DNA from 2 places in the Alteromonas infernus genome. Region 1 is predicted to be linked to the other one. Evidence: riboswitches for the same ligand, from Rfam matches in the RefSeq annotation. Region 1 holds a riboswitch; the other holds the start of a gene.
The links. Region 1 has a riboswitch for thiamine pyrophosphate ahead of ACX5J7_RS08570 (TonB-dependent receptor). Riboswitches for the same ligand answer to the same signal wherever they lie in the genome.
Positions count from the first base shown of each region.

Region 1 (7,361 bases):
CAAACTTCGCAATTTTACATAGTATGGGCCATACATCATCTAGCGTCCGTGAGCCGTCGATAAAGTGGTGTAGTTTTTGTTGATAGGTATTAATAATGCTAGTCGGTAATGAAAAAAGCCCAAGCGTAGACTGATAGCTTTTTTGTAACGCTATAAGCTCACTCACGAGCATTTTTACCTTGTTTGTATGGGCGAGCACGGCCAGAGCACTGGTTTCTCCACTTGCTTTATTGGGCTTTCGGCCGTAATCAACAACCTCAAAGCCGTTTCTACACCAAAAAGCATCAAGTTTAGCCGTAGTGCCATAGGATGTGCATATCGCATCAATGCCATGCCTATAACTCTCGTTAGTAATTTTTCTAAGAAGCTCGCTACCAATTCCTTTACCTTGCAGCCTAGTGTGCACCGCTATGCGGTTGATTCGCCAGTACGTAAAGGTAGCAGCAGTACCGTTTGCAGATAATAAGCAAAGTCGCTGTGCGCCTAAGTGACCTTTCGGCCTGCGCTTTCCCGAAGCTATAGCCTCTGCGGTTTCTTCAAGACGCTTACCTCCTTCGATATTGATAATAGAGGCAGCTATTATTATGTTATCTAGCGAAAGCGAAGCTATTAGAACATCTGGGCTATCCATTAAACGCATGAAATCATCAGGTGTTGTTTGATAATGGGCTAGCGCGAGTAAAGACATAATTTGTTGTAGCGTCTGTTCCCTAACATTTTCAAAGGTAGATAAATTAAATGCGCTATGCTCGATGATGTCAGCTGCACTTTTTTCGATGTGCTTGTCGTCTATCAGCGCTGAGCTATCGCTTTCGAACAAACATGTTTCGTTAAGAAAGGTTTCAAGTGGGTCGTGCTGATACCATCTTAAAGGGGCTGTCAAAGTAAGGTGTATAGCCGAAGGTGGCAAGTTAGGTAGAAGCTTGTGTATAAAGCCGCTGCCCGAACCTTCATAACCTAAAAGGGTAGTGCTTAATATCCACTGCTTATTATGTTTGATGATCTTATGCACTAGTGGCAGTGGCAATGATGCAGCTTCATCTACAATTACCACATCGTAATCTTGCTTATCAGTACTACACAGCAGCTCGCTATCTGGTGGTACCCACTTTACAGTGCCATTGGTTATTATTTCTCTTCCTTTAAATGGTAATGTAGCGGGTTGTATCTGCTCTATGCCCTTAGTGTGGTTATCTTTAGTATCTTCGCTTGGATTTTGAATATCAAAAACATTTTTGACGTTTTCCTGACGTTCACTGGTTAACAGTACGCGATGGCCTTCTCTTATCAGCTTTTGTATAAATAACCCCAAAAGAGACGACTTTCCCCTACCTCTTGGCGCGGTGATAAGCGCATTAAGTTGGTTATGGTAGAACCCTTGGCTTAGCTTGTTAAATGCGTGCTCTTGCTCATAAGACTTAAACAAAGCGCCACGATAAGCATTTGCAGCATCAAGTTTATTTACTTCATAGCGGGCTATGTCTGGCAGGGTAGTCGCGCTTTCACGGTAAAAAGCAATGGATGGATTGCCTTGAAGGCGGTCTATAAAGCGCGCAAGATAAAGGCTGCGTTTCAGGCTATAGCCTTCAGAAATAAACGAAACGGCAGCGTTTTCAGGCCACGTTGTAAACGGGGGGCAGATAAGAATTAAACACCCATGCTGTTTTACCGTGCCTGCTACAGCCATGACATCGCCAGGTCTGAAAAAGTCTCTACAGTCTAAAAATGCGATATCCCACTCACTACCTAATACTTGCTTGCGTTTCTTTCCCTTTAACATTTCGCCGGTAAAGAGGTTGTATTTAACGGTATTAGATTTATCGATAGCATTAGTCACTGTGGTTAGTGCGTTGTGACAAAATTCGTCGCGGCCAGAAATCACCAATAACCTGCGATGCAACCGCAACGTTGAGTTTTGATGTTCGGTAAAGAAGGGGGCTAAAACCCACTCACATAATTGAGATAGCGCCATGAAACAGTTTTTTTCGGTATAATCTAGCGCTATAGTAGCGATTTATTATGAGGAATTCGAATGCGCTTTCTTTCTCGGCGTTTAGTGATGCCAAATGACCTTAATTATGCCAATTCTCTGTTCGGTGGCCGCGCGTTAGAATGGATTGACGAAGAAGCCGCAATTTGGGCAATTTGTCAGTTGGAAACTAATTGCTTGGTTACCAAGCATATCGGCGAAATTAGCTTCGAGTCACCAGCCATGCAAGGTGATATTGTAGAGTTTGGCTTAGAAACCAAAGCGGTGGGCCGCACGTCTATTACTGTTAGCTGTTTAGTACGCAATAAAGCTACAAAGAAAACCATCTGTTTTGCAGACGATATCGTTTTCGTAAAAGTTGACCCAGACACACGTCAGCCAACAGCACACGGTAAAACGCTGGAAGGTTTAAAAGCGCAAACTGATGACGAAGTTCGTCGTTTAAATATGAACATAGACGCTGAATAAAACGCAGCGTCCTTCGCTATATATCATATAAAAAATATGAAGTTAGCTTAACGTGTTATCTGCTTGACGATGTCTATCGAACTGGTAGACTCCGTCGCAGAAGTTGAGGCTTTATTAATAAGGGCTCAACGCTATACCAAGGGGTGTCCGTTTTCGGTCTGAGATCCACTTTAGTGGGAACCCTTAAACCTGATCCGGATAATACCGGCGTAGGAATGGTTCACAACATAGCCTAATAACCTGCCGTTAGACCCGGATCTTTTTTCTTAAGTAAGAATAAGAGATCCCATGTATAAAACACTTTTCACACTTACACTCATTGCTACTTCTGTTGCCGCGTATGGCCAGCAGCAAAGCGCTAATGCCGATACAACTGCCTCTAATACTGATATCGAGCGCATTGTGGTAACCGGGGACTTTCGTCAAACTACACTAGACCAGCTAAGTGCGAGTGCCACTATTTTAAATCAGGAGCGACTTAGTAGCAGACAGCCTACTCATATTGATAGCGTGCTAAACAGTATTCCTAACGTGAACTTTGCCGCAGGTGCCTCTCGTGGGCGATTCGTTCAAATTCGAGGTATTGGCGAGCGTAGTCAGTTTGCCGAGCCTATTAACCCATCGGTTAGCTTTATCGTTGATGAGTTCGATTTTTCTGGTCTAGCTGCTGCAGGCTTAATTTTTGATACTAAGCAACTTGAAGTGTATCGCGGCCCGCAAGCTACCCTTTACGGTACAGGCGCTTTAGCCGGTGCGGTGAAGCTCTCAAGCAATGACGTTGGTAGCGACGCCCCTGATTATGTCGAGGCGCGAGTGGGCAATAAAGATACCTACCGAATTGAAGGCGCTACAGGGAACGACATAGGTGGTGACTGGGGTTATCGCGTGGCGCTGGTTCACAATAGCAGTGATGGTTTTGTTGAAAACACATTTCTCGGTCGACGTGACACCAACAATATTGATGAAACCGCATTGCGTTTTGCTGTAGAAGGGCATGTTGATGAGCGTACAACGCTTGCGCTTACTTATCGATGGTATGATATCGACAATGGGTATGATGCTTTTTCACTAGATAATGATAATAGAACCTTATCTGACGAGCCTGGCTTTGATGAGCATCAAACCCATGCGGTAAGCGCCCGTTCGACAACAGAAACGGCGGCAGGCGATCTAATTCTCATTGCTACCCACGCCTCGCATAATATCGCTTATGGCTACGACGAAGACTGGACATTCACTGGCTTTCACCCTTGGGGTTATACCTCATTCGATGCGTATTATCGCGATGTAGATACACAAACAGGAGAAATTCGTTTTGTGTCTAACGAGAGCGCCGCATTGTTCGATGGCATAACCGACTGGACTATAGGTGTTTTTTACAAAAACACCGAAGAGCAACTGCTTCGACAATACACCTACCTCGATAACGACTTCGCCAGTGAATACACGCCAACAACGACGGCAATTTACGCTAATACTGAAAGCCGTATCAACAATAATTTAGTGTTAGTTGCGGGACTAAGGCTAGAAAACTACGATTTTGACTACGCTGACAATAACCTGCTTACACGCGCTTTCGATACTACCATGGTCGGTGGGAAAGTGGCGCTTCAGTATACACAGGGCGAGCACTTCTATTACGGCAGTATTTCTCGCGGTTATAAAGGCGCTGGCTTTAACCCCGACAGCCGTGTGAATGACGAACAGCGCTTTTTCGATGAGGAATATAACTGGAACTATGAAATAGGGTTTAAAGGCCCTTTGATGACGCCAGAACTTATCGCAAGAGCAGCGCTTTTCTACATGGATAGGAAAGACACACAGGTAAGTGATTTTGACGTTATTACTCGCGATGACGGTACGGCAGGGTTCGTTGATATTATCGATAATGCAGATTTAGGAACAAATAAAGGTGCTGAGATAGAGCTTAGCTGGTTTGCTACCGATGCATGGCAGGTCGATGCAAGCGTGGGGTATTTGAGCGCGACATTTGAAGGTTATACTCTTGCCGACGGCACGCAAGTAACAGAGCAAAGGCAAGCGCAGTCTCCTAAATGGACTGCAAACCTTTATAGTGAGTACGCACTTACTGAAACGGTGCTTTGGCGTGTAGACATAGACTACAAAAGTGAATACCGCTTCTCAGACGGACATGATGTAACTGCGCCAAGCACCACATTAGTGAATTCTGAAATTGTTGTATTACACGAAAATTGGCAGACGACGTTGTGGGTTCAAAATGCCTTTGATAGAGAGTATTACACCCGAGGATTCGGTGGTTTCAGTAACGACCCTCGCGATGAGTATGCGTTTGACGAGCCGTACTATCAGCTAGGTAACGGTCGTCAATTTGGTGTTACCGTAAAGTACACGTTTTAAAATAAAAGGAAGCAGTTATGCAAGTTATGGTTGAACTCTCGTTGTACCCTCTGGTAAACGAATACATTCCGCCCATCCAAGATTTTATCGATAGGCTAAATAACTACCGCGATATTTCGGTGTCGACAAGTTCAACCAGCACTCAGGTAACAGGTGACTACGGGGTCGTTATGAAGATATTAGGCGAGGAAATGCAAAGAACCCATGAAGAAGTAGGGCAAGCTATTTTTGTGGCTAAGTTTCTCAACTTTGATGCTATGCAAGCCAGAAAGTCGTCTTGATGACTCATTTTCTTTCTGAGTTTACCTCACAAATTGCCGCTACCTCTTTATTGGAGTGGGTAGCGGTAGTGCTCGCTATAGCCTATGTGCTATTGGCTGCTAAACAGAATAGCTGGTGCTGGCTGTGTGCTTTTGTCAGCACCGCTATTTATACCTGGTTATTTTGGCAAGTTACCTTACCTTTTCAGTCAGCGCTTAATTTCTTTTATATGATCATGGCAGGTTATGGCTACTATCAGTGGTCTAAAGGCACTGAAGAGGGGAGTGTTAAGCCCGTTCGTCATTGGCCTTTATGGATACATTTACTAATAGTACCTAGTATGCTTTTAATGGCGTGGGGCTTATCTTTGGTGGCAGGTTCGCAATTCAATAGTGAGTACCTACTATTAGATGCGAGTATTAATTTACTGAGTGTCGTCACCACATTTATGGTGGCCCATAAAATCCTGCAAAACTGGGTTTACTGGTTTTTCATTAATCTGGCTTCTGCCTATTTATATCTGCAAGTGGGCTATGCATTATCTGCTTGTCTGTTTCTAGGCTATGTGGGTTTTGCCGTATTTGGTTATTATCAGTGGTTAGTGCAATATAAAAAACAAGGTGAGCACGTTGGATATCATCGCCACGCTGCGAAAGGCGCTTAAACTTAGTGACAGTGCCCAGCTTTCGGTGCATCCATCTGGGGCTGTAAACCATGTTTATCGACTTCAAAATGTTGCTTTACACTATGAAGGCACTGAAAGAAAACTGCAGTTTCACAGTGATTCTGAGAAAGCATTCAGGCACCGCCAAACAGGCCAAGTGGTTGAAGGAGAGCAAAACCAAGGCCGAGACCCAAAACAATCGTGCTGTGTCGGTGATTTTGCTGTTAAGTGGTTAGGTGACGATCGCTTTAGCGGTATTGACCGCACTTATCAGTTCGCTTTGCAGAAAAAACTATGTCGCTTAGGTTTAGCACCACAACCTATCTGGTTAAGCGATGATGAAACAATTTGGGTAGAGCAATGGCAAAGCGACACAACTAACCCAAGTTTAACCCCTCAGCGTTTAGCTCAAACCCTTGCCAGCGTTCATCAGCTGTCGATAAAGGCCCACCCGCTAAAACTCGCTGCAAGATGGCAGCACTATATTGACATCGCTAAGCTAAACACGGATAGCATTTTGTACCAAAAAGCCGGGCGATTGCGGCCTAAGGTTTTGCAAAGCGAGCAGGCCGAAAACGATAGTGTGTTATGTCATAACGACTTAGCAGTAAATCACATATTGATTAGGCGAGATAACACGCTCACTGTTATTGATTGGGAGTATGCTGCGATGGGAAACCGTTATTTTGACTTAGCTAGCTGTGCACTTATCAATAAGCTAGATAGCATGACAAGTACCGAACTCGTAAAGCGCTACGCAGATAAAATGAGAATTAATCAACAGATTGCACTCGCGGAGTTCAACCTTCATAAAGAGATAGTTTCGGTAACGAATGACCTCTGGTTTGCGGCGCTAAAAGCCAACGACGCATTGACTTAACCCGCATTCGATTGAAAAAACAGCGCATTGGGTGTTAATTGAGCATGCGAACTTTAGTTGTGATAAAAAGGCTTTACCTTTTTAATGTCATCCGTATAATGCACAGCGCGCTAGGGGTGTAGTTCGAATTGGTAGAACAGCGGTCTCCAAAACCGATGGTTGGGGGTTCGAGTCCCTCCACCCCTGCCACTTTCTCTTCTCGAGTACTTTTCTTTTTTTCCTTGTTTTTATTTTCAGCTTTGTGTCTCCTTTATTAAAAGCTTTTTTCATTTATTAGCTTTCTATCTGCGCTTTTGTTTTAACAGGGCGGGATTTAAACATAGTTAATAACGCATTTTATAGCGGCTTGTAAGGTAGCGGCCTCTAAGAGCACCTAATAAAAACGCCCGCTTTATGCCTATAGCGAAGGATATTGTCCAACGTTATAAGTAATGGCTATTCAATAGAACAAGCACTTTTAGTAAACTGTGATGGAATGCTAGTGAATTTACGCTGCGTCTTAATTTAAATGGATGGTGAAGTGTCTTTAACCTCTTATCAACAAGCAGTACTCCAGGAAATTGGGATCCCAACGTGGATCACAAAAGAAGCCTATAATGAGAAGGTCAAAGAAGGCACAGCACGCACCAATAACCAATTGTATAGTTCACCAGCTGCACAGGTTGTGGGTGCAAACGAGGTTCCTGTAACTTCAACACCGATTTCAAAGGAAGAAAAGC
Region 1 is NZ_CACSIG010000031.1:247,454-254,814, forward strand. It holds gene ACX5J7_RS08560 (GNAT family N-acetyltransferase) at 1-1,972, opposite strand, end outside; gene ACX5J7_RS08565 (acyl-CoA thioesterase) at 2,033-2,458, shown strand; TPP riboswitch at 2,588-2,691, shown strand; gene ACX5J7_RS08570 (TonB-dependent receptor) at 2,747-4,837, shown strand; gene ACX5J7_RS08575 (hypothetical protein) at 4,855-5,118, shown strand; gene pnuC (nicotinamide riboside transporter PnuC) at 5,118-5,762, shown strand; gene ACX5J7_RS08585 (phosphotransferase) at 5,728-6,642, shown strand; tRNA gene ACX5J7_RS08590 (tRNA-Trp) at 6,755-6,831, shown strand; gene ACX5J7_RS08595 (alanine acetyltransferase) at 7,163-7,361, shown strand, end outside.

Region 2 (7,361 bases), on a different contig from region 1:
GAGGAACTCGTGAAAGTGGATGCTGAAAAAGAAGTAATAGAGTCTTCTGCCACGCAGAGTGAATCTTCAAAGTCTGGCGCTAAACAAAAAAAATCATCGGGTAATGGTCTACTTTGGTTTGTTGTAATTATCCTGTTTTTACTTGTGCTCGGTATGGCAGGCGCAGGTTATTGGTATTACATGCAGCAGCAATCAGCAAGCCAAGAAACGGTTATTGCACAGCAAAATAACGCATCTCAGTTAAACGCGATTGAGCGCGAGCGCGCAGACATTTTGGCATCAATTGAAAACGTCACGCGAACAAACCAAACGCTAGAAAGTACAGTTGCGGAACTTAAGTCACAAAACGAACAGCTAGCGCTTCAAGCAGAATCAACCCTGCAGCAGCTTAACAACATGGAAGGCCGACGCCCAGCTGATTGGCTAATTGCTGAAGCTGACTACCTTGTGCGTATGGCAGGAAGAAAGCTATGGCTAGAAAACGACGTTCGCACGGCAATTCTATTGTTAGTTAATGCTGACAAGCGCCTAAAGTCACTGGCTGACCCATCGGTGTTACCGGTTCGCGCTACCCTTGCCGAAGATATTCAAACACTACAGCAGTTAAACCCCGTATCGCAAAGTTCGGTGGCGCTAGCACTTACCGGCATGATGGCGCAAATCGATAAGCTTCCTCTGGATACCTTTGAAAAACCAGAAGATAGCAATGCACAAGACACGACATTGTCGGAATCGGCTGACGATTGGCAAGAAAATCTTGCGAAGGTGTGGCGTTCATTGGTTGACGATTTTCTTACCGTAAAAAGCATTGAAGGCCCGGTAGAGCCAGTGCTTTCGCTAGAAGCGCAGTTCCTAGCAAAAGAGCAGCTTAGATTACAGCTTATGCATGCGCAAACAGCTGCCCTTCAGGGTGATGAAGGCCTGTACAGTCAGTCACTGCAATATGCGCAAACCCTACTTACTGAAAAGTTTGATACCGAAAAAAGCCAAGTTACCGGTTTTATGGATGCGCTACAAAACTTAAGTGCTACCGATATTGCACGCCCTATTCCAACCGAGCTTGCGTCTCAAAAGCCATTGGAGCGTTTACTCGATAGCCGTGTTAAACAGGTATTTGGACAAGGAGCTAGCGCACTATGAAATGGTTAGCTATTGCCCTTGCGGTATTAGCCGCATTCGTTGTTGCGTTAATTGTCGGCCCCATGCTACTTGGCGATAAAGGCTACGTACTAATTTCATTAGGTAGTACCGCCATTGAGATGACGGTGATCAGTTTTTGTATTCTGGTTATTGGTGCCGTTATTGCGTGGTACGTACTATCGCGCTTTGCACTGTGGGCGCTAAGCCTAATTACCGGCTCTCACAAGTGGTTTGGGACCCTTGGCGAACGCAAACGCAAACGTGCATTTTACGACGGTCTTCACGCTATGGCCGCAGGCGACTTTGAGAGTGCTCAAAAGTCTTTGGGTAAAACCACCAACGGTGATTTTGAAGGTGTAAACTACTTAGCATCTGCGCAAATTGCTTTTGCCAATAACGACTTGTCTAAAGCCCGGTACTTCCTGGTTCAAGCCACCGATTTTCCTAATGCTAAAGTCGCCGCTACGGTGATGCATGCGCGTATTGACGTGGCTGAAGAGAAATACGACGCGGCACTGGAAAAGCTTGACGAACTAGACGAAAAAGAGCGCGAGAACAAGCAAGTTGTGCAGTTAAAAGCGCAAATTCTTGCCAAGCTTGGCAAATGGCAAGTGCTTCAGGAAAACTTATCTACGTGGCGCAAAGCGCTGCCTAAAGCCGACTACACCGCCTGGAGCCAGCGAATTGCAAAAGGTAAATTTGCTGAAATTGCCAGTAAACAAGGCGCTGTCGAGCTGAAATCCTATTGGGATACACTGCCACGCAAACTGCGTCATGACGATGCCTATCGCGCCGCCTACGTTCAGCAGCTGCTTGACCAAGGTATGCATGCCGACGCACAGCAACACCTTGTAGAGTGGCAAAAGCGCGGGCCTAATAGCGCGTTATTCCCGCTGTTTACACAGCTGAATTTACCTGATGCTTCCCCCTCGCTTCGCTTACTAGAAAGTTGGATTAAGCAAGATGAAGAAAACGTGGCCCTTTACTCAACCCTAGGCCAAGTTGCGTTTAATTCGGGTGACGATGTATTGGCTGAGAAAGCCTTGCTTAAAGCCACTAAAATGAAGTCGCGCAAAGAAGACTTACTGCTTCTTTCAGCGATAAGTGAGCGCCAGCAAGATACAGCCACGGCCCTTCAGCTTTATAAAGAAGGCCAGCAGCTAGCGGGCTAAGTGAAATTTCATTTAGCCTAGCTGGTAGTACTTGTATTGTTCGTAAAATTGGCGATATAGTAAAAAGGAATTTTGAATTCGCACTTTAATTTACAACCTGCATAGGTGGTTATAAAGTGCGAATAGAAACAAATTACTTGTCGGAGTGCTTCACTGGTAACCCAGTAAGCTGAGACCGCGAAAGTGGGATCCGTAGAACCTGATCAGGCTAATACCTGCGAAGGGAACAAGAAAATACAATGTGCACAGTGCTTTTAATAAGCGTAACGCTGTGGTTTGAATGTGTAAGTAACAACGAGTGATGTAAATGGTAAGTGATTAGCGCAGCACAAGGCGCAAACATTTACTTCTTATCTGCGATAAGTTTTCACCACTCATTGTTAATTACCTTCTAGCTATAATCGCGGTTAAAACCACTCAACCTCACACACTGTATTCTCCTTCACTCCTGACAAGCATTTTTAAACCTAAACGTAAAAGGCCAAAATGCTATGTCGAACAGACGCGAACAGCGCCAACAAGCGCAACAATTCATAAATGAATTAGCGGGCGAAGCCTACCCCAACTCAACACGCCATTATGAAAGTGGAAGTAGAGACGATATCCGTGTGGCCATGCGCCTTATTCACCAGCACGACAGCTTGGTAGGCGGCACAGAAGACAACCCTATCTTAGAACCCAACCCACCCATTCCGGTTTACGACACATCAGGCCCTTACGGCGACCCAAAGGAAAATATTGACGTACACAAAGGTTTATCGCCTTTGCGTAAAACCTGGATTGAAGAGCGCAGCGATACCCTTGAGCTTGATGGCGTTTCATCAAGCTTTGCCAAAGAACGTGAAAACGACATTTTTACCGAAGACTTTCGCTTTATACGCAGTCGCAAACCGCTAAAAGCAAAAGCAGGCAAAAACGTTACACAGCTGCATTACGCCAGACAGGGCGTTATTACCCCTGAAATGGAATACATTGCCATACGCGAAAACATGGGCCGCCAAGCCATTAAAGACGCCGAGCTAACTCAGCAGCACAAAGGCGAGCACTTTGGCGCCCATTTAACTGAGACGATAACCCCTGAATTTGTGCGACAAGAAGTGGCCGCAGGGCGCGCTATTATTCCGTGTAACATTAATCACCCCGAACTCGAGCCAATGATTATTGGCCGTAACTTCTTAGTGAAAATTAACGCCAACATTGGTAATTCTGCAGTAACGTCATCAATTGAAGAAGAGGTAGAAAAGCTGGTGTGGTCTACGCGCTGGGGCGCCGACACCATCATGGATTTATCCACCGGCAGGAATATTCACGAAACCCGCGAGTGGCTGCTGCGAAATAGCCCAGTCCCCCTTGGTACCGTACCTATTTACCAAGCGCTGGAAAAAGTGAATGGCGTAGCCGAAGACTTAACGTGGGAGATGTTTAAAGACACGCTTATCGAACAAGCCGAGCAAGGGGTAGATTACTTCACTATTCACGCAGGCGTACTGCTTGAATATGTACACCTTACCGCAAAACGGGTAACCGGCATTGTATCTCGTGGCGGGTCGATTATGGCGAAGTGGTGTTTAAGTCGTCACCAGCAAAGCTTTTTGTACGAGCACTTCAACGATATTTGCGAAATTTGCGCGAAATACGATGTAGCGCTGTCGCTAGGTGATGGCTTGCGCCCGGGCAGCGTAGCAGACGCTAACGACGATGCGCAGTTTTCTGAACTACGTACCCTTGGTGAGCTAACTAAAATTGCCTGGGAATACGATGTTCAGGTAATGATTGAAGGCCCAGGGCATGTGCCAATGCACATGATTAAAGAGAACATGGAAGAGCAGCTTAAGCACTGTCATGAAGCACCGTTTTATACCCTGGGGCCACTAACCACAGATATTGCACCGGGCTACGATCATTTCACATCCGGCATTGGTGCCGCCATGATTGGCTGGTATGGCTGCGCTATGCTTTGCTATGTAACCCCTAAAGAGCACCTTGGTTTACCTAACAAGGAAGACGTTAAACAAGGCTTAATTACCTACAAAATTGCTGCTCACGCCGCTGATTTAGCTAAAGGCCACCCGGGCGCGCAAATTCGCGACAACGCCATGTCGAAAGCGCGCTTTGAGTTTAGATGGGAAGATCAGTTCAATTTAGCGTTAGACCCACATACCGCGCGTGCGTATCACGATGAAACCCTTCCGCAAGCCTCTGGCAAAGTCGCACACTTTTGCTCTATGTGCGGGCCTAAATTCTGCAGCATGAAAATATCTCAGGAAGTACGGGATGTCGCTAAGCAGGCGGAAAACCTAGCTCCCGCCCAAGCCGCAGAAAAAGAAAAGGAAAAAGGCATGAAGGACATGGCGAACGCATTTAATAAATCGGGCGCCGAGCTTTATCATACCGCCGACAGTAAGGTTGAATTGCCATGACAGAGAACGCCTTGCAGCAGCCTGCGGTTAAACAGCCGGTTGTATGGTGTATAGGCGGTATAGATTCTAGTGGCGGCGCGGGTATTACCCGCGATGCCATTACCCTTGCCGACTTAAACGTTCACGCCTGCGTCATTACTACGCAGGCCACTGTGCAGTCGAATTCGATAATGCTAAGCAAAGAAAGTATGACGGCTTCAGCACTGAATCAACAGTGGCAGGTACTTAGCGAGAGCACACCAGCCAGCGCGATAAAAATTGGCGCTATTGCTAACGATGAACAAGCGCTGTTGTTGTGCGCGCGCATTCGCTCAATGGATAAACCTCGGCCATTTGTATTGTGGGACCCGGTAATACGCACATCATCAGGTGGAAAATTAAGCGAACTGTCTGAACCTGTAGTAGAAGAACTTTTAAATACCGTAGATTTAGTCACGCCTAATACCCAAGAGCTTTCGTGGTTAACTCGTCTATCGATAAAAAGCGAAGATAGCTTGCCTACTGCAGCCCACCAACTCATAACCAAGGGCGCGCACGCGATTTACATAAAAGGGGGACACGCCAACTGGCAAGCACACGTATGCGATACCTTCATCAGCCCCACCCAAACCATACAGTTTAGTCAGCCAAGAAAAGAGACCAGCAAGCTTCGCGGTACGGGCTGTATGTTAGCCAGTGCCATAGCGGCTTTTGTGGTGAACGACTACTGCATTGAAGATGCCCTTACCCTTGCCAACGCTTATGTTAGCCAGGTTAGGCACGCTTCTTGTGCGAACACAGCGTATACCCTTACATCACAAAAAAGCAGCCCTGCCTATGGACGCTGTATAGGTTTCCCCAATAACCCATTGTGCTTTCCTTCGGTAAAATTTTATCAACGGGAACACGCGCCCTCGCAGCCGTCATTACTAAGCGCCAAACAGGAGTCACACGTTCAAAGCCAAGCTATAGAACGCCCCTTTCCCGCCCTTACGCAAACCGACTTGGGCTTATACCCTGTTGTTGATAGCGTTGACTGGATAGCACGCTTATTACCTACCGGGGTTAATATCATTCAGCTTCGCGTAAAGCACGGAACGCAGGAAGAGATTCGCCAACAGATAAAAGAAGCCATAGCACTTACGAAAAATACACACTGCCAACTGTTCATTAACGACTACTGGGAGTTAGCTATTGCGCTAGGTGCGTACGGCGTTCACTTAGGACAAGAAGATATCGACACCGCAAATTTAGAGGCCATTCGACAGGCAGGTTTACGGCTTGGTATTTCTACCCACGGCTTTGCTGAAATACAGCGCGTACGTGCTTTGCACCCTTCGTACATAGCCCTAGGGCACATATTTCCTACGAATACCAAAGACATGCCATCTAAGCCCCAAGGTGTTGAGAGGCTGCGTAAATACGTAGCCCTATGCGAAGGAATTCCTACGGTCGCGATAGGCGGTATCAATTTAGCGCGCATTGCCGATGTGGCAAAAACCGGTGTTAATAGTATTGCCGTCGTCAGTGCAATTACCCAAGCTGATGAACCGTTAAATGCGTTTTGCAAACTATCGAAGGAGGCGGGTTTTGCATAGCCATTCATTCACCCAGCCCCTAGACAAACAAGATATCCAGCGATACAGCAGACAACTTATGCTTGAGAGCGTGGAAGAAGACGGCCAAGCTAAGCTTGCAAACTCACACGCCGTAGTAGTTGGCCTTGGTGGATTGGGCAGTTTAGTCGCCCGTTATTTGGTGGGTGCCGGTGTGGGAAGCATCACTTTAGTTGATGGTGACACGGTAGACATCAGCAATTTGCAGCGCCAGGTAACCTACAACGAGATGCACCTTGGAGAGCTTAAAGCCAAATCGCTGTATAACGAGCTCCGCAAAGTTAACCCCAAGCTTAATATCAGATATAAAAGCCTTTATGTTGATAGTAATAACTTACCAACGCTGATTTCCTCAGCCGATTGCGTGCTTGACTGCACTGACAAAATTGACACGCGAAAATTGATTAATGCGAATACGTACCGCGCCTCTACACCGCTATTTATTGCGGCAGCGAGCGGACTAAGCTGGCAGGCAATAAACCTACCGCAAAACTCAACAAGCTGTGGCTGTTACGCCTGTCTTGTTGAATACATCAATGTCCGCGAAGACTGCTTAAGCAAAGGCGTACTTGGCCCTGTGGTTGGCATGGCGGCTTGCCATCAGGCAACGCAAGCATTGCTGTTTTTAGCCAAAGGGTTCAGCGCCAATATCAAATGGGGCCATTACCTAACTGGGAACGCCGACCTTGGTTCCCTTAAAAGCTTTACGCTGCCCTCTTCTTCTACTTGCGAGGTATGTCATGACCCAAATTAAAGTGAATGTGAACAATCAACCCATGAACGTGATATCGCCCATCTCGTTAAACGAACTGGTTGCGCTTAAGCAGATCAACGTAGACGGGACTGCCATCGCTAAGAATGCGGCCATTGTGAGCAAACGAGACTGGTCGACAACGTATCTTAACGATAACGACACCGTTGATATCTTTACCCTAGTTGCAGGAGGCTAATATGCTAACGCTTGCAAAGCATACTTTTTCATCACGCCTTTTAACCGGCACAGGAAAATTCAGTAACGCTACCACTATGAAAAG
Region 2 is NZ_CACSIG010000003.1:185,301-192,661, forward strand. It holds gene ACX5J7_RS00940 (uroporphyrinogen-III C-methyltransferase) at 1-1,140, shown strand, start outside; gene ACX5J7_RS00945 (heme biosynthesis HemY N-terminal domain-containing protein) at 1,137-2,312, shown strand; TPP riboswitch at 2,444-2,555, shown strand; gene thiC (phosphomethylpyrimidine synthase ThiC) at 2,804-4,732, shown strand; gene thiE (thiamine phosphate synthase) at 4,729-6,309, shown strand; gene ACX5J7_RS00960 (HesA/MoeB/ThiF family protein) at 6,302-7,081, shown strand; gene thiS (sulfur carrier protein ThiS) at 7,068-7,277, shown strand; gene ACX5J7_RS00970 (thiazole synthase) at 7,279-7,361, shown strand, end outside.
Region 2: it holds a riboswitch for thiamine pyrophosphate, as region 1 does, so the genes downstream of both, thiC (phosphomethylpyrimidine synthase ThiC) here and ACX5J7_RS08570 (TonB-dependent receptor) in region 1, are expected to answer to the same signal.